DNA from 2 places in the Bacillus sp. 1A genome. Region 1 is predicted to be linked to the other one. Evidence: a T-box and tRNA genes for the amino acid it is inferred to sense, from the RefSeq annotation. Region 1 holds a T-box; the other holds one or more tRNA genes.
The links. The T-box of region 1 lies ahead of argS (arginine--tRNA ligase). A T-box ahead of a tRNA ligase gene usually reads a tRNA of that ligase, here a tRNA-Arg.
Positions count from the first base shown of each region.

Region 2: it encodes a tRNA-Arg, which carries the amino acid that the T-box ahead of argS (arginine--tRNA ligase) is inferred to sense. The anticodon was not compared.

Region 1 covers NZ_JBQYLZ010000001.1:4,386,289-4,396,916, reverse strand. Annotated here, with positions in the region: gene ACUN0F_RS22460 (class I SAM-dependent methyltransferase) at 29-805, shown strand; T-box leader at 846-1,061, shown strand; gene argS (arginine--tRNA ligase) at 1,107-2,795, shown strand; partial or broken gene ACUN0F_RS22450 (IS3 family transposase) at 2,920-4,072, shown strand; gene ACUN0F_RS22445 (RNA-guided endonuclease TnpB family protein) at 4,418-5,773, shown strand; partial or broken gene ACUN0F_RS22440 (class I SAM-dependent methyltransferase) at 6,060-6,588, shown strand; gene ACUN0F_RS22435 (tetratricopeptide repeat protein) at 6,927-10,628, shown strand, end outside.
Region 2 covers NZ_JBQYLZ010000001.1:319,160-338,530, reverse strand. Annotated here, with positions in the region: gene ACUN0F_RS01785 (Tex family protein) at 1-2,095, shown strand, start outside; gene cmpA (cortex morphogenetic protein CmpA) at 2,154-2,270, opposite strand; gene ACUN0F_RS01775 (SprT family protein) at 2,466-2,924, shown strand; tRNA gene ACUN0F_RS01770 (tRNA-Asn) at 3,039-3,113, shown strand; tRNA gene ACUN0F_RS01765 (tRNA-Ser) at 3,117-3,207, shown strand; tRNA gene ACUN0F_RS01760 (tRNA-Glu) at 3,216-3,290, shown strand; tRNA gene ACUN0F_RS01755 (tRNA-Val) at 3,295-3,370, shown strand; tRNA gene ACUN0F_RS01750 (tRNA-Met) at 3,395-3,471, shown strand; tRNA gene ACUN0F_RS01745 (tRNA-Asp) at 3,475-3,550, shown strand; tRNA gene ACUN0F_RS01740 (tRNA-Gln) at 3,638-3,712, shown strand; tRNA gene ACUN0F_RS01735 (tRNA-Lys) at 3,718-3,790, shown strand; tRNA gene ACUN0F_RS01730 (tRNA-Leu) at 3,807-3,889, shown strand; tRNA gene ACUN0F_RS01725 (tRNA-Arg) at 3,987-4,063, shown strand; tRNA gene ACUN0F_RS01720 (tRNA-Pro) at 4,067-4,143, shown strand; tRNA gene ACUN0F_RS01715 (tRNA-Gly) at 4,145-4,215, shown strand; gene ACUN0F_RS01710 (YopX family protein) at 4,248-4,583, opposite strand; partial or broken gene ACUN0F_RS01705 (IS3-like element ISBth167 family transposase) at 5,312-5,926, opposite strand; gene ACUN0F_RS01700 (helix-turn-helix domain-containing protein) at 5,859-6,065, opposite strand; gene ACUN0F_RS01695 (alpha/beta fold hydrolase) at 6,669-7,523, shown strand; partial or broken gene ACUN0F_RS01690 (ArsR/SmtB family transcription factor) at 7,952-8,647, opposite strand; gene ACUN0F_RS01685 (flavin reductase family protein) at 8,747-9,367, shown strand; gene ACUN0F_RS01680 (DUF3956 domain-containing protein) at 9,617-9,754, shown strand; gene ACUN0F_RS01675 (VOC family protein) at 9,961-10,350, opposite strand; gene ACUN0F_RS01670 (hypothetical protein) at 10,611-10,808, opposite strand; gene ACUN0F_RS01665 (peptidylprolyl isomerase) at 11,175-12,023, opposite strand; gene ACUN0F_RS01660 (M56 family metallopeptidase) at 12,065-13,477, opposite strand; gene ACUN0F_RS01655 (BlaI/MecI/CopY family transcriptional regulator) at 13,480-13,881, opposite strand; gene ACUN0F_RS01650 (spore coat protein) at 15,124-15,687, opposite strand; partial or broken gene ACUN0F_RS01645 (Ku protein) at 15,809-16,637, shown strand; gene ACUN0F_RS01640 (DUF2935 domain-containing protein) at 16,659-17,438, opposite strand; gene ACUN0F_RS01635 (hypothetical protein) at 18,532-19,122, opposite strand; gene ACUN0F_RS01630 (hypothetical protein) at 19,168-19,371, opposite strand, start outside.

The sequences.
Region 1 (10,628 bases):
CCTTTTTTCTTTATATAGAGGTGAAAAAATGATCGTAACAACAGCAGGAAGAACGAACAAAGAAATGACAGATTACGCAAATAAGGTAGCAGCAGAATTAAATCGTTCTTTCGTTAAACGTAATGACGTACCGGTACATAAACTACATGAGCAGTATGAACAAGATGTACTTGTTGTAGGGAAAAATCGATTAGCTATTTATCCGAGAGGAACGGAAGAGTCATTTTTCTTTCATCCAAACTCAGCGATGTTTCGTGTAAAAAGGTTAATGCGCGGAGAACACGATCCGTTTGTACAAGCCACGCAATTAGAGAGCGGGATGACAGTATTAGATTGTACGCTCGGTATGGCATCAGATAGTATTGTAGCTAGTTATATTGTTGGTGAAAGCGGAAAAGTAACGGGACTTGAAGGCAATGAGTATATGGCTTATATTATGGAAAATGGTTTGAAAACATGGTCTTCAACTGTTTCTGAAATTGATGAAGCAATGCAACGAATCGATGTGAAGCAAACGGAGCATTACGCATTTTTAACACAATGTGAAGACGATAGTTATGATGTCGTGTACCTTGATCCGATGTTTGAAGAAACTGTAATAGAATCAGATGGAATAAAAGGATTAAAACACTTCGCTTTGTATCATGATATTACTGACGAAACAATTGCGGAAGCGAAGCGTGTGGCGAGAAAGCGTGTCGTTCTGAAAGATCATTTCCGTAGTTCTAGATTTGAAAAACATAATTTTCACGTATACAAAAGAAAAAGTGCTAAGTTTCACTTTGGTGTAATTGACCCTTGCTAATTGTTTGAAAAGATGTATAATAAGCAATAATTAATTAAATATACTGTCTGTGATGAAGAGAGTAGTCTTTTTTTTGAAGGAAAGCGAGCTAGGGATGGTGTGAGCCTAGTGCGGAAGAAAAAGATGAAGCGCACTTCGGAGATGCTTCTTGAACGAATAGTAGAGTAAGCCGAGGCCCCCTGTCCTCGTTATAAACGGGAAAGTGGTTCGTAATGAACAACAAGGGTGGTACCACGGGTTAAAACTCGTCTCTTTTTTAGAGACGAGTTTTTTGTGTTTTAAAAATGAAGGAGGTTGTAGTATGGATTATAAAACGCAGTTTGCGGAAAGTTTATCTAATATTTTCACGAATGAATTAACGCAAAACCAAATTTTAGATTTAATCGAAACGCCGAAACAAGATGAATTCGGAGATGCGGCATTTCCATGTTTTTCACTTGCGAAACAATATAAAAAATCACCAGCTATTATCGCAAAGGAAGTTGCGGAGAAATTAAGTGATCCATTTTTTACGAAAGTAGAGGCCGTTGGTCCTTACGTAAATGTATTTTTTAATCGTGAAATTGTAAGTGATGCAGTATTAAAAACGGTTTTAGCGGAGAAAGAAGAGTACGGTCAAAATCACTTTGGTTGTGAAAAAACGGTAGTTATTGATTATTCCTCTCCTAATATTGCGAAACCTTTTTCAATGGGGCATTTACGTTCTACGATGATAGGTAATTCATTGAAACATATCGCTGAAAAATGTGGTTATGAAGTTGTAGGAATTAATTATATTGGGGATTGGGGAACACAGTTTGGAAAGTTAATTACGGCTTATAAAAAATGGGGAAATGAAGCAGTAGTTAAAGAAGATCCAATCCGTGAACTATTTAAGTTATATGTTCAATTCCATGAAGAGGTAAAAGACGACGAAGAACTAGAAGAAGATGGACGCGCTTGGTTTAAGAAATTAGAAGAAGGTGATGAAGAAGCGGTTGAGCTTTGGAATTGGTTCCGTCACGAATCATTAAAAGAATTTTCTCGTATTTATGAACTTCTCGGTGTTGAATTTACTAATTTTCAAGGAGAAGCTTTTTATAATAACTTAATGGAAGATTTTATTGGAATTTTAGAAGAACATGATTTGCTTGAAGAGTCTGACGGCGCGTTAGTCGTTAATTTAGAAGAAGAGGGAATGCCGCCTTGCTTAATTAGAAAATCAGATGGTGCGACGATTTACGCAACACGTGACTTAACGGCAGCTGTATACCGTCAAAACACATATGCATTTGATAAAGCGTTATATGTAGTTGGCCCAGAACAAAGCTTACACTTCAATCAATTTTTCACTGTATTAAAAAAGCTAGGCTTTACTTGGGTTGATGGAATGGAACATGTACCGTTTGGATTCATTTTAAAAGACGGTAAGAAAATGTCGACACGTAAGGGCAGAATTATTTTATTAGAAGAAGTGCTAGAAGAAGCCGTTGCACTTGCGGAACAAAATATTGAAGAGAAAAATCCGAATTTAAAACAAAAAGAAGAAGTAGCAAAGCAAGTCGGCGCTGGCGCAGTTATCTTCCATGATTTAAAAAATGAGCGTATGCATAATATTGAATTCTCATTAGAAAATATGCTGAAATTTGAAGGTGAAACAGGACCGTACGTACAGTACACACATGCACGTGCTTGCTCTATTTTAAGAAAAGAAAGTGTAGAGTTTGAAACGTGTACGTTTGCATTAAAAGATGATCATAGCTGGAGCGTCGTAAAATTACTTAATAAGTTCCCACAAGTAATTGAAGCAGCTTTCAACAAAAATGAGCCATCAATTATTTCGAAATACGTATTAGATGTAGCACAATCGTTTAATAAATACTACGGTAATGTTCGTATATTGGAAGAGAGCGAAGAGAAAGACAGTAGACTGGCATTAGTTTATGCTGTGACAGTTGTATTAAAAGAGGGGTTACGTTTACTTGGGGTGGAAGCTCCTGAGGAGATGTAAATAAATATAGTAGCGAACTGAAACCTGGGTTTAGAATGAAGTGAACCCGAATAGTGGTACATGAAAAAAACACCTCCTGAATTCGCATACTAAGTATGCAAATTCAATGGAGGTGTTTTTTCGTATGACGACAAGAGTTCATTACCCAGAAGAAACAAAGTGGAAAGTAATTGAAATGAAGAAAGATGGTTATTCAAATCGTACAATTATGGAGAAACTCGGAATTAAAAATGTTTCCCAAATTAAGACATGGATGAAATGGTATCGTACAGATCAAACGTATCGTTTTCAACAACCTGTAGGAAAACAATATTCTTATGGAAAAGGACCAAAAGAGCTCAGTGAATTAGAACAACTACGTTTAGAAAATAAGCATCTAAAAACAAAATTACTTGTATGGGGAAAGTATCTGGAAATCGAAAGGGGCTGAAACCAGAAACTGTAGTTACTTTATGGAAAAACGTAAAAACAAAAATAACGATAAAAGAATTGTGTAACGTATTAGAATTACCCCGTTCCACATTTTATCGCTGGTTAGAACGGAAGATCGGAAAGATGATATAGAAGAGAAAGTAAAGGACGTCTGTCTTAGGCATAAATTTCGGTATGGATATCGAAGAGTGACCGCTACTCTTCAAAAAATGGGACTGTGTGTCAATCATAAAAAAGTATTACGAATCATGAGACAAAATCACATTCTTTCAAAAGTACGTCGAAAGAAAAAGAAATATATCAATGGTGCGGAACCAATGGTAGCCCCTCATCGATTGGAGCGTGAATTCGATGCATCCAGAGCAAATGAAAAGTGGTTTACAGATGTGACGTATCTCTTATTTGGAGAGCGTACCTTGTATTTATCAACGATCATGGATGCCTTTAATCGTGAAATTATTAGTTGTGTCATCAGCGAATCACAAACACTGACATTAGCGATGAAGACATTGAAACAAGCAATGAGAGGGCGAAGAGTAAAAGATGTCCTTCTTCACTCGGATCAAGGAAGTATTTATACAGCAAAAGAATTTCAAGCGTATGCCAAAGAAAACGGCATGATCACCAGCATGTCCCGGAGAGGAAATTGCCATGATAATGCCGTCATGGAAAGCTTCTTTGGTCATTTGAAAAGTGAAGCTTTCTATTCACAAGAGATAACAAAAGTATCCAACACAACTGTGCGAAAGATTGTGCTAGAATACATTCATTACTACAATTGTGTGCGAATTCAAGAAAAATTAAACCACCTATCCCCTAAAGAATTTAGGGAACAAGTGGTTTAGGTGTTTTGATTGGTGTCCCGTTTTCGGGGTTCACTTCAGAATGAACCTGGGTTGTTTTTTTATCTTTTTCGGCAAGAAGATTCCATCTGATTTGTGTTACGGGTGAAACCCAACAATTCAGGTGGAGATGAATTGCCGTCAGAAGGTAGACTGAACTATTTTGTTTCGTTCATAACGATGTTCCCGGGCGAATATTTGTCCTTTTGTCTTACGATACAATCTACCCTTAGATAAGGAGGGAATATATCTTAAGATAACGAAATTAGATAATCATAATCACTTGGTTATTTGAGCCGAAAGTAATTAATAATTTTAATGAACTCTCTGAGAAAGGTGGTGAAAACAATGGTTAAAAAGAAAGCAGTGAAAGTATTACGTAAACAAAAGAAAAGAGAAAACATGCAACGATTCACGCAAAAACAAAATCTCGGGCGAGCGTGCCTCACAGCTAAAGCATTTCGTTTACTTCAGCGCATGTCGCATAGTTCAAAAGCATTGCGAAATGTTGGGTTGTACACGATGAAACAAAGTTATTTGAATCATAATAGAATGGCTACTGTAAAGGAAGTGGATACCGCCATGCAAGCCGATATGAACTACTGGGGCATACAATCAAACTCTGTCCAAGCCATTCGTAGAGCCTTATATGCAGAAGTAAAAAGCTTTTTTAAGGCATTAGAACAGTGGAAGAAAAAACCTGAAAAATTCACAGGTCGTCCTAAGTTTCCGAATTATTCTCGTTCCACTGACAAACGAATCATTGAAATCTATCAAGCTCCAAAAGTGGATGAGAACGGGTATTGGATGATTCCGATGAGTGTTGCGTTCAGGAAAAAATTCGGTTCCATTAAAATACGTATGCCAAAAAATATAAGAAATAAAAAAATCTCCTACATTGAGATTGTACCGAAGCAAAAAGGTCGGTTCTTTGAGGTGCATTACACATATGAAATGCACGTTTCTCAAATGAAGCAACCATCCACGACTACTAGTAACGCTTTGAGTTGCGATTTAGGTGTAGATAGATTAGTAAGTTGCGCAACAAATACAGGTGATACATTCTTAATTGATGGAAAAAAATTAAAATCCATTAACCAGTACTTCAACAAAATGATACGTAATCTACAACTGAAAAATGTAGAAAATGGACTTTCTAAACGAGTTGTAACGAACAAAATGGCTGCACTTTGGCATAAACGAGAACGACAAATAAACGGTTATATTTCACAAACTGTAGGCCTGTTATTTAAAAAAGTGAAAGCATGTAACATAGATACGGTTGTAGTAGGATATAACGTTGGTTGGAAACAAAAATCTGATATGGGGAAAAAGAATAATCAAACATTTGTTCAAATCCCGTTTCATAAACTGCTTGCAGCAATTGAGAATAAATGTGTAAAAGAAGGGATACGATTTTTCAAACAAGAAGAAAGCTATACTTCAAAAGCTAGTTTTCTGGATAAAGATCCGGTTCCAGTTTGGTCTAAGGATGATAGGACGCATTATCGCTTTAGCGGTAAACGAATCACTCGTGGTCTGTACAAAAGTAAATCAGGGAAATGTATTCACGCTGATATTAATGGTGCGCTGAATACATTGGAAAAATCAAAAGTTGTAGAATTGGATGAAAGTCTTAAAGTGAAAACGCCGATTCTATTAGAAGTGCAAAAACGTAAGGCTGTTGCTTCGCGCATAGCTTAGTGGGTGTGTCAACCATCCATGTGTACTCGACTTGTCGGGGCTTGTAGCACACGCCAGATTCATCTGAGTGGTGGCTTCTTTCAGAAGGAAGAACTGCTTTTTTTCGAAAGGGTGGTGCAAGTGGGAAAACAATCGTTCGTTGCCAGTACCAACCAAAAACATACTTGGGGTGTTACCATAAGGTGGCATGAATGTTAGAGCGTCAACTGTTTAGCGATAGACGAAAAGACCTAGCGTTCGAACTCAAGCCTCTACTGAAATGTTTCATCTCAGTGGGGGTAGTTGACTACATATGAGTTCGCCAAAAACGATGCTACAAAAAATGATACATTCAGTTAAAAGGAACGGAAAAATAATCTGTTTTGAACCACATTGGATATATGTCTTCATACTCTTTAAATGGAGAGAATCAATCGGAAATTATTAGGCTAGGTGCTTTGCAGAAGTTATTTGAAAGTGACATGCAGAGAAGCGGAAAAGATGGGAATATTGGTATGAAAATCCCGATGTTTTTAAGTGAATTAGGCGTGAAAAATATTGAATGTAGAGTAAGTGATAAAGTAAATTTTTTAGATTCTAATATGCATCATAATGGTAAAGAAAAGTTGTATCACTCATTAAAAGAAGAGGGGATTGCAGGAGATCCAGGTGATAAGCAACAATTTATAGATCGTTTAATGACTAGAGGATTAATATATGATGATGCGCTAGCACAATATGAAGCTGAACTCCGATTTTTTAAAGCATTTCAAATGCATTCTTCTTTAGTATATGCTCCGAATATGAAAATTACATTTGGTGACATAGAATGTTAAAAGGTAGAGGTATTTTGAGGATTGTCATTTTTTGTCGGTAAGTCGATATCCACCGTATAATCGCTGATATATTTTGAAAATCGTCGATATATTTAAATTATCGCCGATATAATTTTATGTACGGATTTCAGCTTCCAAAAGATAAGCTCCTCATGTTACGTTATTCCATTTAATTAAACAAAATATGGGGGAAAACAATCATTTTTACTATATTTTGTTATAAATTTGAATAATATTAATTAATACCATCCATTATAAGAGATTTTAGTTGAATACCTACAATATGATGTGTAAAATCTAAGCAAGTAGCAGTACAAATAAATATTCGAGGTGAATACATGCTAGATTTTAAGCAGTTAGATGCTTGTTTGAAAGACAAGAGATTTATAGATGGATTACAGGAAATAAATAATGAAATTTCATATATAAAAGAAAAGAATACTTTATCTTATTTGAAGAGTTGGCTTGCTAGTGTTCCTTCACATAAGGAGTTTGACATATTAATACGCCTTACTGATGAAGGGCTTATGCACCAATACAGTTCATTCCTCATTCGCTACGCCTACAAAAAATTCCCAAATATGAGAACGCTCTCTTTATATTGTGATGAGTTAATTGATGAGCGGAAAATACTTGAAGTAGAACAGTTATTAAAAGACTCATTAGAAGAGGTAAATAAAGAAGAGATAGAAGCTGATCTTTTAGCGAAAACATATTTTACGTTAGTACGATGTCTGTTGGAAATGAAACGAAATGAAGAAGCCCTAATCTATATGCAAAAGGCAGAGGCGTACAGTGCACGTGCCGTATTTGATAAATGGGGCTACGTCTATATGCATACAGGTGAATGGGAGAAAGCAGAAGAACAATTTATAGCTGGCATGCAGCATAAAGATTGTGAAGAGCTATCTACCTATTTATTATCACAATTATATGCGAATCAAGGAGAACAAAAACGTGCATTACAGCTAATTGATGATGCGATTGTAAAGTTCCCGCAAGTACCATATTTTCATTTTGAAAAGGTAAAATATTTATTAGATTTAAGGAAGTATGAAGAAATGTTAGCGGTAATAGATAACATAAATAATCAGCTTCCTTATCATGCGTATAAAGCTTACTTTGTACATTTACGTGCAGAAGCGCTTTACAAAATGAATAAACTTGTAGATTTACAACAGTTATTAAAAGAAGAAAAAAGTTTAAAAGAGTCTTTATATCATAATTTAGAAAAAAATCCAGATGGAAAAAAGGTGCATTTACCGATAGTTCCTATTGTACAAAAGGATAATTATTGTGTTCCGACAAGTTTAGAAATGATGTTGCAGTTATGGGGAGAAAAACGTACACAAGATGAAATAGCAGAGTTTATTTTTGATATGACAGGATCGAAGTTTTCAGATACTGTTTCTTATTTAGAAGAATTAGGTTATGAATATCGTTATTTTAAAGGGAATGAGGAAAATTATAAGAGACTTCTGGATGAAGGGATTCCAGTTTTATTAAGTATAGATATTGAGCATGCTTCACATGTGCAAGTGCTATCTGGATATGATGATACGTTACAAGCTTTTTATGTTCAAGATCCGAACTTTATAGAACCAGTTATTGTGGAATATAGTAAGTTACAAGAAAAATATCGTTACACAGGTTGTTTAGCGATTACGTTTGTTCCGAAAGAAAAGAAGAAACAATTATCATTTTTAAAAGAAGAAGAAAATCATTATTTTAAATCTATTTTTTCTCTTACGGATCATTTAGATGAACATGATAAAGAGGGGATTCATAACTTAGTACAATTTTTAAAAGAGACGAGTGATAATCCGAATACGTGGTTATATACGGTTAAGCATTTAGATGTTGAAGTAGATAATGAGTTTATTATATTTTGTATTGAAAAGTTAATGGAGAAGTTTCCGAACTCAGATTTTGTTAAATTGCATGGTGCGCAGTGCTTTATTCGCCTTCAAGAATTAGAAAAAGCCGGGCAAATGCTGACAAGTGTTGAGAAGAAAAATAATCGTGCTTTATATCATTTAATAAACGGAAGATATGCTTTTGAACAGGAAAGTTATATAGAAGCGATTTTAAGTTTTCGTTCCTCATTACAATTAGACGCAGATCAGCCGATCGCTTGGAGTTTTCTCGCTTTATCATACATGTATATCGATCAATCTGAAAAGGCGTTGCAGTTTTCTCAAGTTGCTTTAGAACGTAGTCCAGAAAGATTCACTTTAACGAATCACGGATTAATATTAATAGATTTAGAAAGACATGAAGAAGCGTATGAAATTTTTAATGACCTATTAAGAGAGAATAAAAATGAGGCACATGTATGGTATGAGCGCGCGAGATGTGCGCATCATTTAGGGAAATTACATTTAGCGATAAAAGGGCTTAAAGTAGCGATTTATTTGGATAGTAATGCACCTTATATTTATACGAAACTTTCGGAAATATACGAGTCTGATTTGAAGGATGAGGAAAGTACGAAAGAAATTTTATTAAAAGGTATTGAGAATTGTGATGATAAGGCACCTCTATACGTAAAACTCGGTGACTATCATTTTCAAAATGATAATCTGGAAGAAGCAGAAACATTGTATAATCGTGCTTTAGAAGAAAATCATGATGATGTTTATTCTCACTTCGGACTTACGCAAGTTTATATGGCAAGAGAACAATACAAGGAAGCAAAAGAATATATTCTCGGTATTGAAAAACAAATTGAAAAGAGCCAAGATTTTCTTATGAATGCTGGAATGGTTTTATGGGATGCTGAGGTTGAACTTGGTGGAAATGAAGAAGGGTTTAAAGTAGCATTGTCTAAGTTAGAGAGTGGTATAAAGCAAAGCGAATATAATGTAGCAAGTACGTTAGATGAATATGTGAATCGAATTAAAGGAACGGTATTTGTACAACGAGGTATAGCATTCTTAAGAACGTTACACAAAGAAAGAAATGAAATAAGCGAATACGGTTGTTATACAGGTATTTTATATGAATCTATTGGGCAGTACGGCCAAGCGATGAAAAGGTATAATAAGGCGATAGAACAAAAGGAAACGGCATTACCGTATTACCGAATTGGTGAAACACTTATGGCATTAGGGCAATTGACAGAAGCGAAACAAGCGTATGAAACATGTTTAGAGCTTGATGGGAATTTCGTAGGTGTACATTTACAGCTTGCAGAAATATATGAAAAAGAAGAAAACCGTTCTAAAGAACAAAGTCATATGGTTCAGGCGATGAAAGAAGAGCCGTTGCATATTAATATGGAATATTTGGCACAGCTTTCAGTAGAAATGAATCTTCAGGAAGAGTTACTGACAGAACTAGAACAATTAGCGGACGAAGTACCTGAAATATGGCGATTAGATGCGATTGCATATGTGTATGGAGCGATGGATGAAATAGATAAAGAACAAGTACAGATTGAATACGCGCTACAATTAGATGGTGAGCATACAGAAGTTCTATATCATTATGCCAAAGTGTTAGTGAAAAAAAGAAATGCAAAAGCAATTGAAATTGCAATGAAAGTTATACAAAAAGATGCAAATAATGAACAAATATTTGATGTGTATGTAAAAGCGATAGAACAACATAAGAAATTGTCTAACATACGAGATTTTCTTCATACATTAAAGGTAAAGAGGGCAGAAAGAAGTATGGCATTTATGTATGCTGCATCTGCGGTGACGGAAAGATGGATTGAACGGCAACAAAATGAACAGCCGAAGAAATCCATAATTACGAGAGCTTTTTATCGTATGAAAAACCGTGCGAAAGAAATTTCGATTATTACTACAATCATTGATTTGTATGAAATTTCGTTAAAGTTAAATCAAAAAAATAGTATGGCAGCGCAGCGATTTTCACTATTTTACGAGAATGTGGCGATGTATAAAGAGGCGATAGATGTATTGCAAACATCGTTAGAAAATAAATGGGATTACGATGTAGCGAAGCAACTTGTAAATCTTTTCATAGAGTGTGAGGAAGAAGATATGTTACGGGATGCTTCAGAATTAACG
Region 2 (19,371 bases), 4.1 Mb from region 1:
TCGTCATGTTATTCAATTAACAGAAGAAGGTAACACAGTTCCATTTATTGCTCGTTACCGAAAAGAATGGACAGGCTCTTTAGATGAGGTGCAAATTCGTACAATTTTAGAGAGATGGCAATATATGATGCAGCTTGAAGATAGGAAAGGAGAGGTTCTTCGTCTTATTGATGAGAAGGGGAAACTGACAGGAGAGTTACGTCAGCAAATTGTTAAAGCTGTAAAGTTGCAAGAAGTAGAAGATTTATATCGTCCATATAAAGAGAAAAGAAGAACGAAAGCAACGATTGCAAAAGAAAAAGGACTAGAGCCGTTAGCTGAATGGTTATTGTTATATAAGAAAGAAGATCCAAATCAGAAGGCAGTGGAGTTTATTAATGCAGAGAAAGAAGTGCAATCTGCAGAAGAAGCATTACAAGGTGCCCAAGACATTATTGCAGAAATCGTTTCAGATGAAGCAGCTTATCGTAGTTGGATTCGGAATGTTACTTTTAGAAAAGGTGTTATGTCTTCGTCCGTAAAAGATGAAGAGAAAGATGAAAAGAATATATATGAAATGTATTACAGTTATGAAGAACCGTTGCAGAAAGTAGTACCGCATCGTGTATTAGCGATGAATCGCGGTGAGAAAGAAGATATATTGAGAGTTTCTGTTGTTCCACCAGTAGATGAGATAGTAACTTTCTTATATAAGAGAGTAATTCGTGATAACGATTCTAAAAGTGCACATTATGTAAAGTTAGCAATTGAGGATGGTTATAAACGATTAATTCAATCCTCCATTGAAAGAGAGATTCGAAAAGAATTAACAGAAACAGCTGAGGAACAAGCGATACATATTTTCTCTGAGAACTTACGTAATTTGTTATTACAACCTCCAATGAAAGGAAAGGTTGTGTTAGCTTTAGATCCTGCATATAGAACGGGGTGTAAATTAGCTGTTGTAGATGATACGGGGAAGGTTCTATATATTGATGTTATTTATCCGCATCCACCTGTTCGTAAATATGAAGATGCAAAAACGAAAGTTCTTTCTATTATAGATAAATATCAAGTTGAAATGATTGCGATTGGGAATGGTACAGCTTCTAGAGAATCGGAAGAATTTATAGTTGATGTATTACAAAATGTGAAACAAGAAGTCTTCTATATTATTGTGAACGAAGCTGGTGCGAGTGTGTATTCGGCCTCCGATTTAGCTCGTGAGGAATTTCCGAATTTACAGGTTGAAGAAAGAAGTGCTGTTTCTATTGGGAGACGTCTGCAAGATCCACTTGCTGAACTTGTGAAGATTGATCCTAAATCAGTTGGGGTTGGACAATACCAACATGATGTATCTCAAAAGAGGTTGAATGAATCATTAACATTTGTAGTAGAGACGGCAGTTAACCAAGTTGGTGTGAATGTAAATACAGCTTCAGTTGCGTTATTGCAATATGTTTCGGGTTTATCGAAAACTGTTGCGAAAAATATTGTGGCAAAGCGTGAAGAGGAAGGGAAATTTACAAAACGAACAGACTTAAAGAAAATACCGCGTCTAGGTGCGAAGACATATGAACAATGCATAGGTTTCTTACGTATATTAGAAGGGGCAAATCCGTTAGATCGAACGGGTATTCATCCAGAACAATATAAAAATGTTGAATTGTTATTGAAGAGTCTAGGGTTATCAAAAGATGACGTAGGGCAATTGCAATTACAAAAGAGCTTAGAAGAAGTGGAGATTTCTAAGTTATCGCAAGAAACGGGAGTTGGGGAGCCAACATTAGTTGATATTATAGATGCGCTCATTAGTCCAGAGCGAGACATGAGGGATGAGTTGCCTAAACCGCTTCTGAAAAAAGGGATTTTGAAATTAGAAGATTTAAAACGTGGTATGGAACTGGAAGGAACAGTTCGTAACGTTGTTGATTTTGGTGCTTTTGTTGATGTAGGTGTAAAACAAGATGGTTTAGTACATATTTCTAAACTAAGCAAACAGTATGTGAAGCATCCGTTAGATATTGTATCTGTCGGACAAATCGTCAAGGTATGGGTAGATGATATTGATACGAAAAAAGGTCGCGTTGCACTATCCATGTTGCCGATTGAATAGTAAGAGAAGAGAGCAGATGAAACTGCTCTTTTTTTTATGGGATAAAACGTGTAATGGATTATGAGCTTTGATTTATTTTGCTATAATAAAACCAGCATTCATTTAGTAATTTAATTTGATACCGGTTTTTTTCAAAATATGCGCGTTGCATTTGTTTTTTTAGCCACGTAGGCATAGGAATCCCTCCTTGTTTAATCCTACTCTCAAAAATGTAAGGTGCTATTGATGAGAGGTTGGTGAGTGGATTTCTATTCATGCTATATTTTTAGAAACCACGCTTCTTGAATGAGGATGGGTATATGTACTATTTAATATATGTATAAGGGAGGAGAAAAGTGTAAAAATATTTTTTAGTTTAGGAGGAATGAGAGTGGATGAGCAAGAAATACAGCGTCTGGTGGAAGAAGTATCACTACAATACTTCGGAATGCCATTTTTACATAGAGCTATGTTCAATAGTAGGTTGCGTACAACTGGTGGACGTTATCTATTGAATACACACAATATTGAACTGAATTATCGATATTACGAAATGTATGGGAAAGAAGAGTTAGTCGGAATCATTAAACATGAGCTTTGTCATTATCACTTACATATTACAGGAAGGGGCTATAAGCACCGTGATAGAGATTTTCGTGAATTGTTGAAAGAAGTTGATGCGCCACGCTTCTGTAAACGAATAATTAATGAAGAGAAGGAAAAAAAGGTTTATACGTATGAATGTATGGGCTGTTTGCTTCAATATGTAAGAAGACGTCAAATAAATACAAAAAGATATGTCTGCGGAAAGTGTAAAGGGAAACTGAACCTGATAAAGAAAACATCTTGACAGTGAAAACGCAATCCAGTATATTATAAACATGTCACGTTTGTACAAGATGTTGAGAAAAAACATCTTGACTTACGATAAGAAATTTTATAAGATACAAATTGTCTTTATTATTCCGCAGTAGCTCAGTGGTAGAGCTATCGGCTGTTAACCGATCGGTCGTAGGTTCGAGTCCTACCTGCGGAGCCATACAGAGAAGTACCCAAGTGGCTCAAGGGGCTCCCCTGCTAAGGGAGTAGATCGCTAACGCGGTGCGAGGGTTCGAATCCCTTCTTCTCTGCCATACATACTGGCCCGTTGGTCAAGTGGTTAAGACACCGCCCTTTCACGGCGGTAACACGGGTTCGAATCCCGTACGGGTCACCACTTCGGAGGATTAGCTCAGCTGGGAGAGCACCTGCCTTACAAGCAGGGGGTCGGCGGTTCGATCCCGTCATCCTCCACCATATAAATTATATAAATAGTATCATCGCGGGGTGGAGCAGTACGGTAGCTCGTCGGGCTCATAACCCGAAGGTCGCAGGTTCAAATCCTGTCCCCGCAACCAAATGGTCCCGTGGTGTAGTGGTTAACATGCCTGCCTGTCACGCAGGAGATCGCCGGTTCGACCCCGGTCGGGACCGCCATTTTAACTTCTGCTATTTGGCAGTTGTTTTTTATTGGACATTATGTTACAATAACATTTGTCTTTGGAAAGAAGATAAATATTTCGATGGGCTATAGCCAAGCGGTAAGGCAACGGACTTTGACTCCGTCATGCGCTGGTTCGAATCCAGCTAGCCCAGCCATTTACGAGCCATTAGCTCAGTTGGTAGAGCATCTGACTTTTAATCAGAGGGTCGAAGGTTCGAATCCTTCATGGCTCACTTTTGTTTTTTCCGCGCGGTCGTGGCGGAACGGCAGACGCGCTAGGTTGAGGGCCTAGTGGGGGAAACCCCGTGGAGGTTCAAGTCCTCTCGGCCGCATCAAAAAATCTTTTTAAAAAGTACTTGCATTTGAAAATGTAGTATGATAAGATAATTGAGTCGCCAAAATACAACGACGAAAAAACATCATGAATAAGCGCCCGTAGCTCAATTGGATAGAGCGTTTGACTACGGATCAAGAGGTTAGGGGTTCGACTCCTCTCGGGCGCGCCATAACGGGAAGTGGCTCAGCTTGGTAGAGCACCTGGTTTGGGACCAGGGGGTCGCAGGTTCAAATCCTGTCTTCCCGACCACGCGGGTGTAGTTTAGTGGTAAAACAAGAGCCTTCCAAGCTCTGGTCGAGAGTTCGATTCTCTTCACCCGCTTTTGAAACGTGTCGCACAAAGGATTATTTTGTTCAGTTTTGTAATAACTCCGGATTTTCATTGATGTTTCCCAAAACTTTTACATTGTCGTACCATCTAAACTCAAATCCTGTATATCCACCATTACCTGCATTCGCTTTATAAAGATTGATAGGGCATTTCTTATATGTAGCCTGTTTTGTATCGTAGACAACAACACCTGTCATTCTTTCTCCTGTTTCAATCATCAGGTTGTACCAGGTAACTACATCACCCTCGTATATTTCATTTCCCTCTGAATCCTTTTGTTCAATGTACTGCATTAAAATAATGTGCCCTTTCCTGTGTTCTTCAATTGGTTCTGTAAATGATTCAACATTATCCTCCATGTACGGATCTTGCAATCATTATCAAATTCAGCTTCACCCATGCACGAAACTTTATTTCTCTCATTTCCCTCTACCCCCTGAATAAAACTCAATATTTCGTCAATACTATAGACAACCCATTTCTAAACCACATTCCATGATTGGAGGAGCAGTTAGCTTTTGCTAGCTGCTCTTTTATATTGAACTAATAATAAAATTTCGTTCTATTTTTCCTTTCTAAAACATATAAATTCAACCTCAGAATTCAGCTCAAAAAGTTACCTCCTATCGTATGAGCGCCCTATAAGGGTGCTCTTTTTTATATTCACGACACAAGAAAAGTATTTTATGCATATCTTATAAAAAGTGAATTCACACCTCATACTTTCTCCTGAAATTCTTGGTCAAAGAGCATCTACACATGGTGCTCTTTTTCATTTCCTATAAAATGAAATTTTTATTAAGTTGTTCCCACATAGCATTTCAAGTTCTGTACATACTATAACTGTAACTTAAAGTTACATATCCGAGCTTGTAGGGCCTAATTTCTTTTGTACAACAAGCAGTTAGCTAATTAAGCTGACTGCTTGTTGTACAAAATGAAGTTTTTATAAAAAGCTTTCTCAACACCTATATACTGGAAATTAATTACCTTTTATGGTAACGTATTGGTAATCCCATAAAGATCTATCGTTCCATTAAAAGGACCCGTCCCCTATGAACTGAACCCAAAAAGTTAGACAAATATATTAAGCAGCTACTAAGGATTGAACTCTGTATTGCACAGGGGACAATCCTTTTAGTTTTGTTTTAATTCTTTTGTGATTGTAGTAATGAATATAAGTTTCTAGTTCTTGCTTAAATTGTTCCATACTTTCAAACTCTTTAAGATAAAGTAATTCAGACTTTAATAAGCCAAAGAAATTTTCCATGACTGCATTATCTAAGCAATTTCCCTTACGGGACATACTTTGGATAACGTTATGTTTTTTAAGCGACTGATGATATTGTCGCATTTGATAATGCGAACCTTGATCCGAGTGTAAAATAGGAGTTTCCTTATCATTCAAACGTTGAAACGCCTTATTTAACATTTTAGAGACAAGGGAATACGCAGGTCTATGTTCTATGTTGTAAGCTATAATTTCTCCGTTATATAAGTCTAAAATGGGTGATAGATATAGTTTTTTACCATGTAAGTGGAACTCTGTCACATCTGTTACCCATTTTTCATTTGGTTTTGATGCGTGAAAATTACGTTTTAAAATATTAGGAGCGAATTTCCCGACAGTCCCTTTATATGAACGATATTTTTTTAATCGAACAAGACATTTTAATCCCAGGATATTCATTAAACGTTGTATAGCGTTTTTCAAACGCCTTTTCCCCTGAAAATTCAAACCGTTTAATCCATTGATAAAGTTCTCTAGGATGAACCCCTATAGAATTAGCAATGGTTTTTCCGCCTTCAGTACCTTCTAGATATCGTTTTACTGCTTGTATTTTATCTTTTGAAGAAAATTTTCACTATATGAAAGTTAAACATGTTTTAAAATTTGTATCTTTCGAAACACTTCACAGACGTATCGAAGATTCTTTTTATCTTAAGATATATGAAAATAAAAACTATTTATGAAGGGGTTCTTTACAAACGAAAAGAAGGCATCTCGAATAAAGATTAATCAAAATGGCCCTCTCTACACATGCCCAGCAACTTAAGAATTCAAAATTACCCCAAAACGAAAATTCTATTCATTATTGACTACTAATAATGATGCATCATTTTAATTAGGTTTGCATATCATAAACATCTTCTTTTCTTCTACTAAGAGTGCGGATTTATACAATAAGATTTATTTTTTCAATTATTAAAAAATAAACAACGAACCAATATTACAACTGATAGAGGTATGTTATAATAAGTGAATAAGGATTTTACCCTTATTCACTTATTATAGGAGAGTGTTTAACATGATTATCAAGTTCATTCGTTTACGTTAATTTTAAACACAATTTGTTATGCCCAATTATTTTTTTCAAGATGTTTGGGTTTATTTGATTGTGTCTTTTTTATTAAATAAATACGAATGAAATGAGGAGTTAATCATGAATGAAAAAATTATTAAAATTAATGAAATTGATATATGTACAGAGAGCTTTGGCAATTTAGAAGATCCAGCAGTACTACTGATTATGGGAGCCATGTGTTCAATGGTTTATTGGGATGAAGAATTTTGTCAACAATTAGCTGATACGGGCCGTTATGTAATTCGTTATGATAATAGAGATGTCGGACGGTCAACAACTTATGAGCCGGGGAGTTCCCATTATACTGTGGTAGATATGGCTGATGATGCGGTTGGGGTACTCGATGCATATCATATTGACGAAGCACACATTGTTGGAATGTCATTGGGTGGAATGATTGCTCAAATTATAGCCTTAAGGAACACACAGAGAGTTCTAAGTATAACTTTGATTGCATCAGGTATTTTTGGTTCTGAAGACAACAACCGTAATTTGCCTCCGATTGACGAGAAGATACTCGCTTACCATGCTAATGGGGCCAAACTAAATTGGTCGGATGAAGAATCTGTTGCAAATTACTTGGTTGCAGGATCAGCGTTACTCTGTGGTTCAAAGCATAAATTTGATGAGAAGAGGACTTATAAGCAGGTAGAAAAAGAAATAAAACGAGCAAATAATCTACTTAGTATGTTTAATCACTCCCTTCTTAAAGGCGATGATTCTTATGAGGGGAAGTTAAAAGGAATTAATATACCAACTTTGGTTATCCATGGTACAGAAGATACAGTGCTTCCATACGAGCACGGTCTTGCTCTTGTTAATGAAATTCCGCATGCTTTGTTACTAACCCTAAAAGGATCGGGGCACGAAATTCATTGCGACGATTGGGTTCATATAATCAACGCTATTTCGAATCATACTTCTGTCTTGTAATCATTATAGGAATCGTATAAAACAAAAAAACACTTGGAAAAAGGGCTACAATCGATCTTGTAACCCTTTTTTCTATTAAAAATCAGTTTTGGAACTGTTGCTCAGTTAAAGAATATTAATATTCTTTAACTGATATTCCCTTCCTAAAAGGGGTAGCGTCGCATTGTCATCAACTTAAGAATTAAAAATTACCCCATGCGTATCTAGCTAAGATTTTGAATCGTCTCCAAAAAGAAAAATAAGCTAACTTCTCAGAGTAACTATTTGAAGAGAAAGAAATTTTTCATTTAGGGGGTTTATGAAAACCTTAGCTTGATAGCGATGGGGTACCGCCAGCATTTTTGAAAAAAACCATGTTAAGTAAATTTCAACACAAAACAGCCGGCTTTAACCCTTTAAGGCTAAATCGGCTGTTTTATATTCAAAACTTAGTTGTATGTAATATCAAAAGAAAATGTTTCTTTTAGTCCCTTTTTCCCGTCAGAAGTAATTTTTATTGCTCTTGTTTTAGGTAAACGTTGAACCCAATTTAATTCTAATAGTCTTTCTAGAAGGGCATTTCCTAATGCTCCCGCAAGGTGGTGACGTCTTTCACTCCAATCTAAACATTTATGTGTGAATGAACGACGCTTTTTCTTAACCCTTTCAAGATCAATTTGAAAAGTTGCAAAGAATGACTCTCCTTTTTCAGTAACAGTAAACCCGTCCTTTTCTTCATAAATAACACCTATTTTAATTAAAGAATCTGTTAATTGTACTCCTAAATTCCCTGCAAGATGATCATAACATGTTCTTGCAAAACGCATCGCTTTATCTTCAGAAGCCTGTTTTAATGATTTAATTTCAATTGGTGGAGCTATTGATAAAAATGACTCCATAACTTGAGCAACTTCCGGATTTCGAATTCCATAATATCGATGTCTCCCCTATTTCTCAACTGTAACTACATTCGCGTCGACCATTTTTGTCAAATGGAAACTAGCCGTCTGTGGTTTGATTCCTGCCATATATGCTAATTCGCTTGCAGGATGGAATCTACCATCTAATAAGACTGTTAATATTGCTGCTCGAGAAGCTTCACTCACAAGAGTAGCAATCATTGCTACATTTGGATTTGCGTTCATTTTAATTCCCCCTAATGTAATCCATATTTCGATGATAATCGAAATGTTTATATTCTACAATAAATAAGGAAGAACATATGAATAGGAGGAGAAATAAAGATGAAAAAAATGGCTCAGGTTCCAAACACAGAAATTATTAAACCTAAAATTCTATACTACGGAACTTCTGTGATTTTACTAAATTCGCTAAATGAAGATGGAACAGTAAACATCAGCCCTATGTCATCATCATGGGCATTAGGCGATTGTATTATATTAGGAATTGGACTTGGCGGGAAAGCTATCGAAAATTTAGAACGACATCCTGAATGTGTAATCAATGTTCCGAGTCCTTCATTATGGGAGAATGTTGAACAATTAGCCCCCTATACAGGGAAAAATCCTGTTCCAGATTATAAGAAAAAGAATGGATTTATATATGAAAAAGAAAAATATGATATTAGTAGATTAACACCTACTGAGTCTAAATCGGTAAAGCCTACTCGAATTATGGAGTGTCCCATACAAATTGAGGCAAGGGTGAAACACATTCGAATTCCTGATTACTCTCCTGATTTTGCAATTGTTGAGACACAAGCTATACATGTACATGCTCATAAGGAAATCATTCTTGAAGGAAATCATATTGACCCAAATAAATGGAGCCCACTTATATATAATTTTCGTCATTATTTTGGCCTTAGTAACCAGTTAGGTAAAACCTTTCGATCCGAAATATAAATAAGTATATTATCTTTTATTGAAGAAAGGTTTTTCACTAATCGGACAGAGCGCTTTTACAATCAATTATACAAGTAATCGTACAAGCTTACCTGGGGCAATAGTCTCAGGTATTTTTTCGTTCGTAGTGTTCGTTTGTTTTGTAAAACAAGGTAAATTTATTAATTCTATCAAATGCGTTAATTTACCTATTACACATTATCATTTAATTCATATACTGTAGTAGATTACTAGAAAGGAGGCGTGAGCATGGACAGTTGTGTTTTGTTCGTTAATGGACAACCTTTTTTAGTAGTCTCAGTTGCTGGAATTGAAATTGCTAGACTAGAGATTTCTCTTCAAGTAGCATTGACTTTAATAGCGTTAGGAATTCCAATTTGTGCGTAACCCTTAGGTGTATAATGATAATAAAGTTGTTTAATTTTGTTATGAAAATATAAGAGCCTTGCTACAATCTAGTGTGTAGTAAGGCTCTTAAAAGTTATTTAATTTCTATACATTTAAAGGTATTTAAACTCAAAAATCATTAATAAAGTTGTTTAATTCTTATTGAACTAAGCACCCGTTAGCTTAGGTGCGATCGTTCACAACCTTTAAGATACTTCTTTACAAATCATTAATAAATTACCATCTAGATCTTTGAACACAAAATAAAAATTATCCTGAATCTCTGTAACAAGTTCAACATTATTTTCTTTCATAAATTGATAAGCAGCTTGAATATCATCTGTTAAAAACTGAATTGATGGAACTTGGTAAGTGGAAATATCACCATCTTCTTTTCTCCACTTTGGCATGGCATCTAAAACTAATCCAGCTGTACCTTCCATGGGTACCACGAATATATGCCCAAAATATTCTTCTCCCCCTTCCAAACCAAGCATTTTTATGTACCATTCTTTAGCTTTCTCTAGGTTACGAACTGGAACAAACACACCACTGATTCGGTTTTTAACCGGTGTTCTGTAGTCAGGTTTTGTCACAAAAACAGCCTCCCTTAATAAATCATTTAATACACTTTAGAATTCTATATTTTCTAACATTTGCCTCTCTTATGTTTAAAAATAATTCGACAAATAACCAATTCTTGTTCAACTAGCCTGCCCTGTTAATAGAAGAAGGATTTTTTAAATAACTATATTATTTTTTAAATGCCTTTATTGTAAATTAAACAACTTTATTATCTCTGCACATTAGGTATTTATTAAAAAGAGGGCTTTAGTCCTCTTTTTTTATTTATCCCTTATCTTTCCTTAACAACAAACAATACGCAACCCAGACCACGGTAGCGCCTACGATAATTGTTATTGGCCATTGCTATCATCCTTTCTGTTAATATCAATTCTCTCAGTTTTAATCCATATATATGATCAGTATCTTGATTGATGCTAGAAATTAAATTATCTTCACTTACAGTCGTGGTAACACTTAAATTACTCATCATCCTCCCTTTTTAGGCGTCCGATTTGTCCAATAAAAAGAGAGCATCTACTAGCGTAGGTGCTCTTCATATAGCAAGGATTTTCTATGAGTATTGAAATATGAAACTATAGAGGGGGTGCCCCATACCTCAATATATGCTTGTCCTTATCAAAAAGTGCGCAAATAAAAAGGCACCTAAGCAAGGTTCCTTTCCGGAATATAAGGAGCATCCACATCGAGAAATTCAAGAAAATTTCTAATATTTGTCTTATAACCTCTGATTCTATTTATAACGATGGTTGCTTATAAAAATACTCAAAAACCCCAAATCATAGACTTTCTTAAGTGTCCACGGTTTGGGGCAGTTCATGAAAGCAAGTAGGCTTTATTTTTCAAATTCTTTAAAAGTACCTTTTAAATCCCTATCTGTTATTTTTATATCTGCTTGTTTGAATAAATTTTTGAAGAATTTCTGTTGCCATTGCTGATCTTTTAAACGTTTCGCTTCTAATTCTTTACTTATATTCTCTTTTTCTTGATTAAACGGTTTTAATTCTTTTTTCTCTATCATTTTAATAATATGATAACCAAAAGAAGATTTAATAGGTTCACTTACTTGTCCCGTTTCTAAATTATAAGTAGCTTCTTTAAATTTAGGATCCATCCGATCCATTTGAAATGCATTAAGTTCTCCCAATTCTCCTCCTCTTCCCTTGGTATCAGGATCTTCTGAATGTTCTTTAGCTACCGTAGTAAAATCTTCGCTGTTATATATTTTTTCTTTTATTTCTTTCGCCGTTTTTTCATCTTTTACTAGAATATGACTTACTTTTAAAATTGGTTTATAGTAATTTTTTATTTCTTTTTCTGTAATTGATGCTTTAATAGCTTTTTCAAAAGCCATTTTTGTTTTCAATTTATCCTTAAGTTCATCTTCATTTCTAACATTCTTTTGTGTTAAATAAGATTTAAAATTATCTCCCATTTCTTTTTTCAATTCATCCACATTTTTCTTTGTTTCATCATCTGAAACTTTGTATTTATCTAATAAAATCTTTTCTAACATTACTTGTTGTAAAACAGATTCCCCTGCTTTTTCTTTTAATTCTTTGTTAAACTCCTCCTTAGTTAAATTTCCTGATTTTGATGTTGCGATAGTGTCCGAATTGCCACATGCTGATAATAATAAAACACTACTCATTGCAGCACCAATAAAGATACGTCGTTTATTCAATTTTTTATACCTCACTCTATACATAAATTTATGTTAAAAATCTATCGCCATTCCTCAGCAATTGCATAGTTTTTCATTCCGTATTTCGTTGAATACTCCTCTTTTTTAATAACGTCGACTTCACCAGGAGCCATGATCCAAAAACCAGGTGCTAATTCTCGGTTGTCAAACGTAGAATGAACCAAAATCAGCCCTGTAGACTTAGCTTCCACAAGTGTTTGTTTTGTTGGTAATCCTTTATTTTTAAGACTCTTTATTTGTGATTCCTCAAGCTCAAATGAATATTTTGGTTTATAGATATTTTGATTACCATTAGTTTTTCTACCTATATTTTGTATATTTTCTACTTTATGTTCCTTTTTATTAGTGTTTTCTGCTGTTTTTGCATTCATTAAAGAAAATATAGACACGCCGATCACTGTTACTATTCCTAAAATTGACCAGCAGTATGACTTTCTATTAAATTTTTTAATCATCAAAATTCTCCTCTTTAATGCATATTTATTTCCACTTAAATTTGCTAAACTTGGTGTTTGATTGTAATTAGAATAGTGTTCTAATAATGTAATAATGGTATGACCGTATGCCAGTTTTTCTTTGTGACCAATAAAAGTTAGTGCTAGTGCATCACATGCAATTTCTTGATCTTCACGCATGGCATAATATGCATACCAAAGAATAGGATTAAACCAATTTAAGATGAGTAAACTATACATGAGCCAATTTACTCCCACATCTCTTCGTTTAAAGTGAGCTAACTCATGATAAAAAATAAATCGTAGCTGTTTATTATCTAATTGTTCAATATGTCTCTCACAAAGTAAGATTCTAGGCCTAATATATCCGAGAAGTGTTGGACTTGGAATCTTTCCAGCCAGAAGTAATGAGATATCTCGTTTAATTGACATTGTCTCTTTGCAACTTTCAAAAATACGTAAAACTCTGTCATCTGTAATAATAGATTGTTTATGTAAATAAACATGCAAACGTCTATTTATAATTATGATGGAAGAACTTAAGCAGAGTACACCTAATAACCACACATACAGAAGAATTTCATACATAGATAAATGCCAAAAACCTTTATCTGTATCCTGAAACATCATTTCATTTTTCACTTCATTCTCCCCTTTTAAATTGAAAGAATATGTTTTTTGCTCATTAATTTCTTTTGAAGTTTGTACCTTTATATTTTCCTGCATGGGATAACGGAGATATTCATAGCCTTGCGAGAGCAAAGAATACATACTAAATGAACTATTAGGTGACCAAGGTAACATAAGTCTTACAAGAAGAATTAACCATAATGCATATTGCCATCTTGGTGTTAGTTGATTTTTTAATAACACTTTCATACATAAGATCAAACCAACTAATATGCTTGCCATAATAGAAGTTTCTATTACCCAATCAAAGATAATAGGAAGATAAACATTGCGTAATATACCAAACATAATTATTTATTCCTTCTTCGATGAGGTTTAGCTTTGTCATCTAGAATTTCCCTAAGTTCATCAATTTCTTCTAAAGAAAGTTTTTCTTCTTTTATAAAATTCACAAGTAATGGTTTTAACGCAGCGCCATAAAAACGTTTCAGAAAAGATTTTGTTTCTATTTGCAAATAATTATCTTGGGAAATTAATGGAGTATATGTATACAGTTTTCCTTTCTCTTGATTAGAAGAAATTGCTCTCTTTTTTACTAACCTGTTAAGCAAAGTTCGGACAGTTTTAGGACTCCAATCATTCGTTTCCTCAAGGCATTGAATTACTTCATTTGCTGTAAGTGAGGATTTCGCAGTCCAAAGTACTTTCATAACTTCTAATTCAGCTTCTGATATTTTGGGTAGACTATTCATACTCAATCTCCTTTCTTAGATTACAATTGTAATACGGTTATCATATTACAATTGTAATCTACAGAAGTCAAGAGTATAGTAAAATATGATTATTCGTTAATTACGTTGACCAATACCGTTAATTTACTGATTTTATTTTTAAAAAATGGATATTTGAATAGAAAGGGTGTATATATTCTTCTAACAATTACTATTTTAGAAGCTACTGTAATTGGTATAGGGTTCTATTTTAAATAGGAGATGTGACACATGGATAAAAAGATGATGTTATTTGCTATTTTAGGACCTTTTTAATATTTTGGATTTCTTTTGCAGGATGTTCAGGTATTTGGTTGGGGGGAGCGATGGTTATTAGTTTTAATTCTAATTTATCTAAATGACGGTATTTACAGTTAGTTCGATTGTATATGTATTGATTATCATTGCGAAAGTAATTTTTGCTTTTATAGGTTCGAGAGTTTTGGATAAGTTATTCGTTAATAGTTGCCTAAAACATCAAATAAAATAAACAAGAATAGAGATAATTAAAGAAGCTATGTTTATACGTTCCAAAAGATATACAAAGGAAAATATATAGGGTTGTTCCAAACTTGTTACTGAGAAATAAAATTTTATACCTAAACGGCTAAAAATCAGCATAACTTATTTCATTTCTGAGGGATATTTCCAATCTCGTTCCTTTTTAGGCAGGGAAAAAGACTTAGATGTTTTTTGAACCTTAACATGTCTATCTGATGTGCTGCCGCGTCACTATCAAGGTAGCAAAACAAAATCTCTCTAAAGAAAAAATATGATTTTTTTGTTACAAATTAACACAAAATTCCTCTTGAAGAAGCGAGTTATGGTTATCAAATATTTAATAATCGTAAAGACGATTGTATAAAAGTTATTCTGAAACCTTAAAGGACTCCTTGTCAATTGCTTAATTTCAGTTATTTTTTATGATAAAGTTAAAACTAAATCCAAGACCTTATCTTTTTCACTTTTAAAAAAATATATATTTAAGTTTTACAAAAAGGATCTTCATTTTAAGGGCTAACCTATAAATATTTTCTCTTTTACCAGAAGCTCCTAGTTATCTTTCATTAACTGGATTTTTAATCCTCCAATCAACTATATAATTACTATATCTATAAAATAGAAGATAAAAAATAAAGCTGAACAAGGGTATTTAAACTGTTCAGCTTTATCCAATAAAATCTAATTAAATATTTTAAAATTTGCAGCTTCCTATTTCTTATATTATTTTAACGGCTGATTAATAGGCTGATAAATGCTTGCTATAGCTCTTATTTCAGAGTCTGGTGCTGGAGATAACGGATAGTAACCTTCTTTAACCATATATTGCCAAATATCATACGCATGTCTACTACTATTTAAAAAGGCCTTTTCTAAAAAAGACCTCAAATTTGGATTCGCGCACTCTAATACAGCCCCAGCATAATTTAATGCAGCTGATTTTTGATTTAAGAGATAGCCCGTAGCAATTGCTCGATCGTTTAGAGGTGCTCCATTTATACTAGGTGCAACTGATGGATATTGTTCAATAGGTGCTTTTAAATAAGAAACCAATACTGGATTTAACTTAGAGGGCTGAAAACGCTCAATATCGGGTGTATTCTGGCTTTGGACAAATTCTACTTTTAAATTATAGTCTTCCACATGGAGCGGAAAGTGTTGCTGTAATAGTTGTTTTAATTCTAGATCTTGTGCTTGCTGAATATATGTACCCATCGTATTAATTGTATTGTAACAGCCAGCAATTAATTCACTTAAATCACGTAACTCATGTGTAGCTAATTGCATTTTTGAATCCTCCTTTTTAAAGTTTTTTTAGTCTCTCCCAAAATATAAAAAATGCATATGAATTTTCTTATTACTCATACTAAAACTATTCATTTTCTTTTTATGGAGGGAGAAGTTTCAAATGCACACGGTATGGAAAGACTCTCTTTCACTTGGATTATTAAACATCGGCATTAGGCTATATAGTACTGTAGAAGAAAAAGATATTAAATTTTTAAGTCTTCATAAGGAATGTCTTACCCCCTATTAAATATAAAAAGATTGCCCCTGATTGTACGGATACTGAAGTAAAAGATGAAAAACTTGTGAAAGCTTATGAATATGCGCCGCATAAATATATAATTGTTGTTGATAGAGAATTAGAAGCACTTCAAAAAAAATATGAGCCGCGAATCATTCGCATTTCATATTTTATCCAAAATGATGAGATTGATTCAATTTTTTTGATCATTCCTATTTTGTTGGTCCTATCCCTGGGAATGAAAAACCCTATTTGTTAGTAAAAGAAGCTTTAGAGAGAACAAATAAACTTGGTCTTATTCATATTACTATCCTTGACACTCCCACGGCTAAAGCCGCAAGTCCTACACCTTACGGTGTAACGGATGGGATTCTTGAATAACTAACCGTTCGCAGTTCATTTCTGTTGTAAGAAACCGCATCTAGCTATTATTCGTAACTTTCAAGAAGGCCTTATTCTACAGACCATCCATTATCCTGATGAGATTCGGAATATAAAAAATATGCCCGGTCTTCCAAATAATGAAGAGCACCCTATTCACAAACAAGAATTAACTACAGCAATGAATCTAATTCATCACCTTACCACTCCATTTAAACCAGAAGAATATGCAGATGAATATAAAGAAGCGCTTACTGATCTTATAGAAGAGAAAATTGAGCAACAAGAAAAGAATAAAGAAGGAATAAACGAACAAAAAGCCACATAATTGTGGCTTTTTTATCTACTCTTAAAGAGGATCACACTTTGGCATCTCTAATCCAGATGATTGTGCTAATTTTAATAAATAGTAGCATTCCTCTCTTGCCATATGATCTGCCATTCTCGCAGACAATGCACTTAATATTTGCTCAGATAGTTCTAATTCTTCTACTTCATGAAGAAAATGTGAAAATAAATTCAGTTCTAATGAAACATCTTTTGTAAACTTCTTCAATGCTGGAAAATGTTTAAGTTCTGTACGTAAATATCCAGTCATTTCAACAGCCTTTAAATAAAACTGCTCAAAATGTTTAGCGTACATCTCACTCTTCTCTTTCAATCGTTTCTCTACAAAATCTAATTCACCTGAAATCGAACCAGCATGACCAGCCGCATCCGTTAACCAAACAAGATGATAATGTAACTCATGAAAAACAGGTGGGACCTCTCTTTTTATTAAATATCCTAATACGTTTATATACTCTTCTACTTCATTTACCATATGATTAATGAAAGTTGGGGTAAAGTGGATAACAATCTTTCCCTCCAATTGTTTTTGTATAATACTCAACTTAAATTTTCGGATTTCCTCTGCCAATTGTTTAGCATCTGTTGCGAATTCGATTAAACTGACTGTATGAATGCGACTTAAATATTCATCAAATTTTTCTACAAAATATATGGCTCTCTGAATATCTTCAGTCTCTTTTGGAGCTAAAGCATCTAAAAGAAACTGTGCATGATCCCCAAGAACTCTCAGCCAGAATTTATGTTCAAACAATGCACTTTCTTCATAAGTTTGATTCACTCTACGTCTCCTCCTTACCAACTTGTCTTTCATACTGATTAATACTAATGAAAGATATAAAATATGAATTTGAGCTAGTTTTTATTAGTTCAAGAAGGTAAATGATTTAATTGTAGTGTATGAATACTTAATTTTTACTATTAATTAGATGAAACTTGTTCAAGAACTACGCTACCAATGTATTAAATCGCTAGTTAATTATCAAAATATCTGTAGATACTTAAATACGGCCAAATAATTGCATGATTGTTGGTATTTATGACCTGTTGGTTAATCCATATATCAAGCAACTAAACCTTGTGCGTGATACTTATATTTAAGCTAATGTTAATAAAAGAGGTATATTCTAAACATGAAAACAGGACAAGCTATATTGCTTGTCCCATCAGGAGCAATTCATAAAGATTTTTAAAATGTCCAAATGACTCATATTGGTAAAATGAATCATTAATAGTTTGTGTAAAATCAATGTAATTATACAAAAAAGAGCAAGTAACTTCTTTAATTCCCTGCTATTACAGCACTTGTATAATGGGGAAGAATTCCGGAATTCCATTATTGTTAACATATAAAGGATATGTACGAAACTGTCATTTGTTATATAAAAAGTTAATGATTTGGCAGACAATATTTTAGATTGTCTGCCTGTGGGTTTCATGAGCTTGATTGGAAAACTAATTGTTTTCCAAGAGTGAAGCCGCTAGTTCAACCGGCTTAGAAATAGTTTATGTAAAAACAGCAAAAATATGTAAAGTGAAGTTAAATTCTAATTCTATAAATAAAATATATCAATATATAAATTTCATACTTTAAATAAGTGGAGTATCAGAGTTCTTACAACTGAGGGCGAAGTAGCATTTACCATAGAATAGATTCTACTTTGCTTCTTCATATTGCTTAATTATTTTATAGTGTTTTTCTTTAATTCTAACATTTCCATAAACATAACAGCGTTATTTCGCCACTCTTCCATTTGGAATAAGTTTCTTCTATATTAAAAAGCCTAATTCCTCAGCATTAAAATTGAGAAATTAGGCTTTTTTCGTTCCTCAATAAAATAGAAACACAGAATATAATTTGTCATAATATAGGTTTACTGAGATTTCTTTAAACTTTTAATAGCGAGAAACAGAATAATGACTGCGCTAAGTGAAAAGACCACATTACCAATCTGGTCTACGGTCCCTGTGGCCCCAATGACTGGTTCTTCGATGAAGCTGTGCCATGCGTAAGTCAGGAGTACTCCTGCTGCTAGGGCTAACTCGTGTATATTACCCCAACCTTTGCGCCGTGACCAATGCAAGAATAAGATCGTCATTATGGCGAACAGTAATATCCAGAAAACGACAACCCCCCAGGCATTGTACTCACGGACAATCATAAATAAACTTGAGGCTATCAGAGAAACTACACCGATTACCCAAGGATTTGGTGCATCTCCTCTTACAAAAGTGCTTGGAACATGGCCAATGCTGACAGCAATGATAATCACTAAGAAAATAGCAATGAGTGTACTGATTAATTGTGTTGGAGTAGCGAGAAAATGTCCTTGTGCATACGAACCATAAAAGGTGAATATCATTCCAGCTACGAATAACAGGCTAGTTATGAATATTCCAATCTTTCCTAACCAGGGTGTTGTTTTCCGGTTAGGTATAAATGATTCAATGAGTGCAATGGGCACACTAGTACTCCAAACTGTGTGTAATGTAAGGACGAACAAAGTCCATCAAGCGCTTATCCCTAGTTCCGGGATAGGTGCATTACTCAGAAGATTGGCATTTGCATACGAAGGATTAAAGAGAGATTGTGTGATTAATCCTTCTTCTAAGATTCCATACGCTAACCCCATTAAGATCATTGTGGGCCATCCGTAACCTCTACGCCTGGTAATCTCCCGAATGAGAATCGACCCACAGCCATACATCAACGC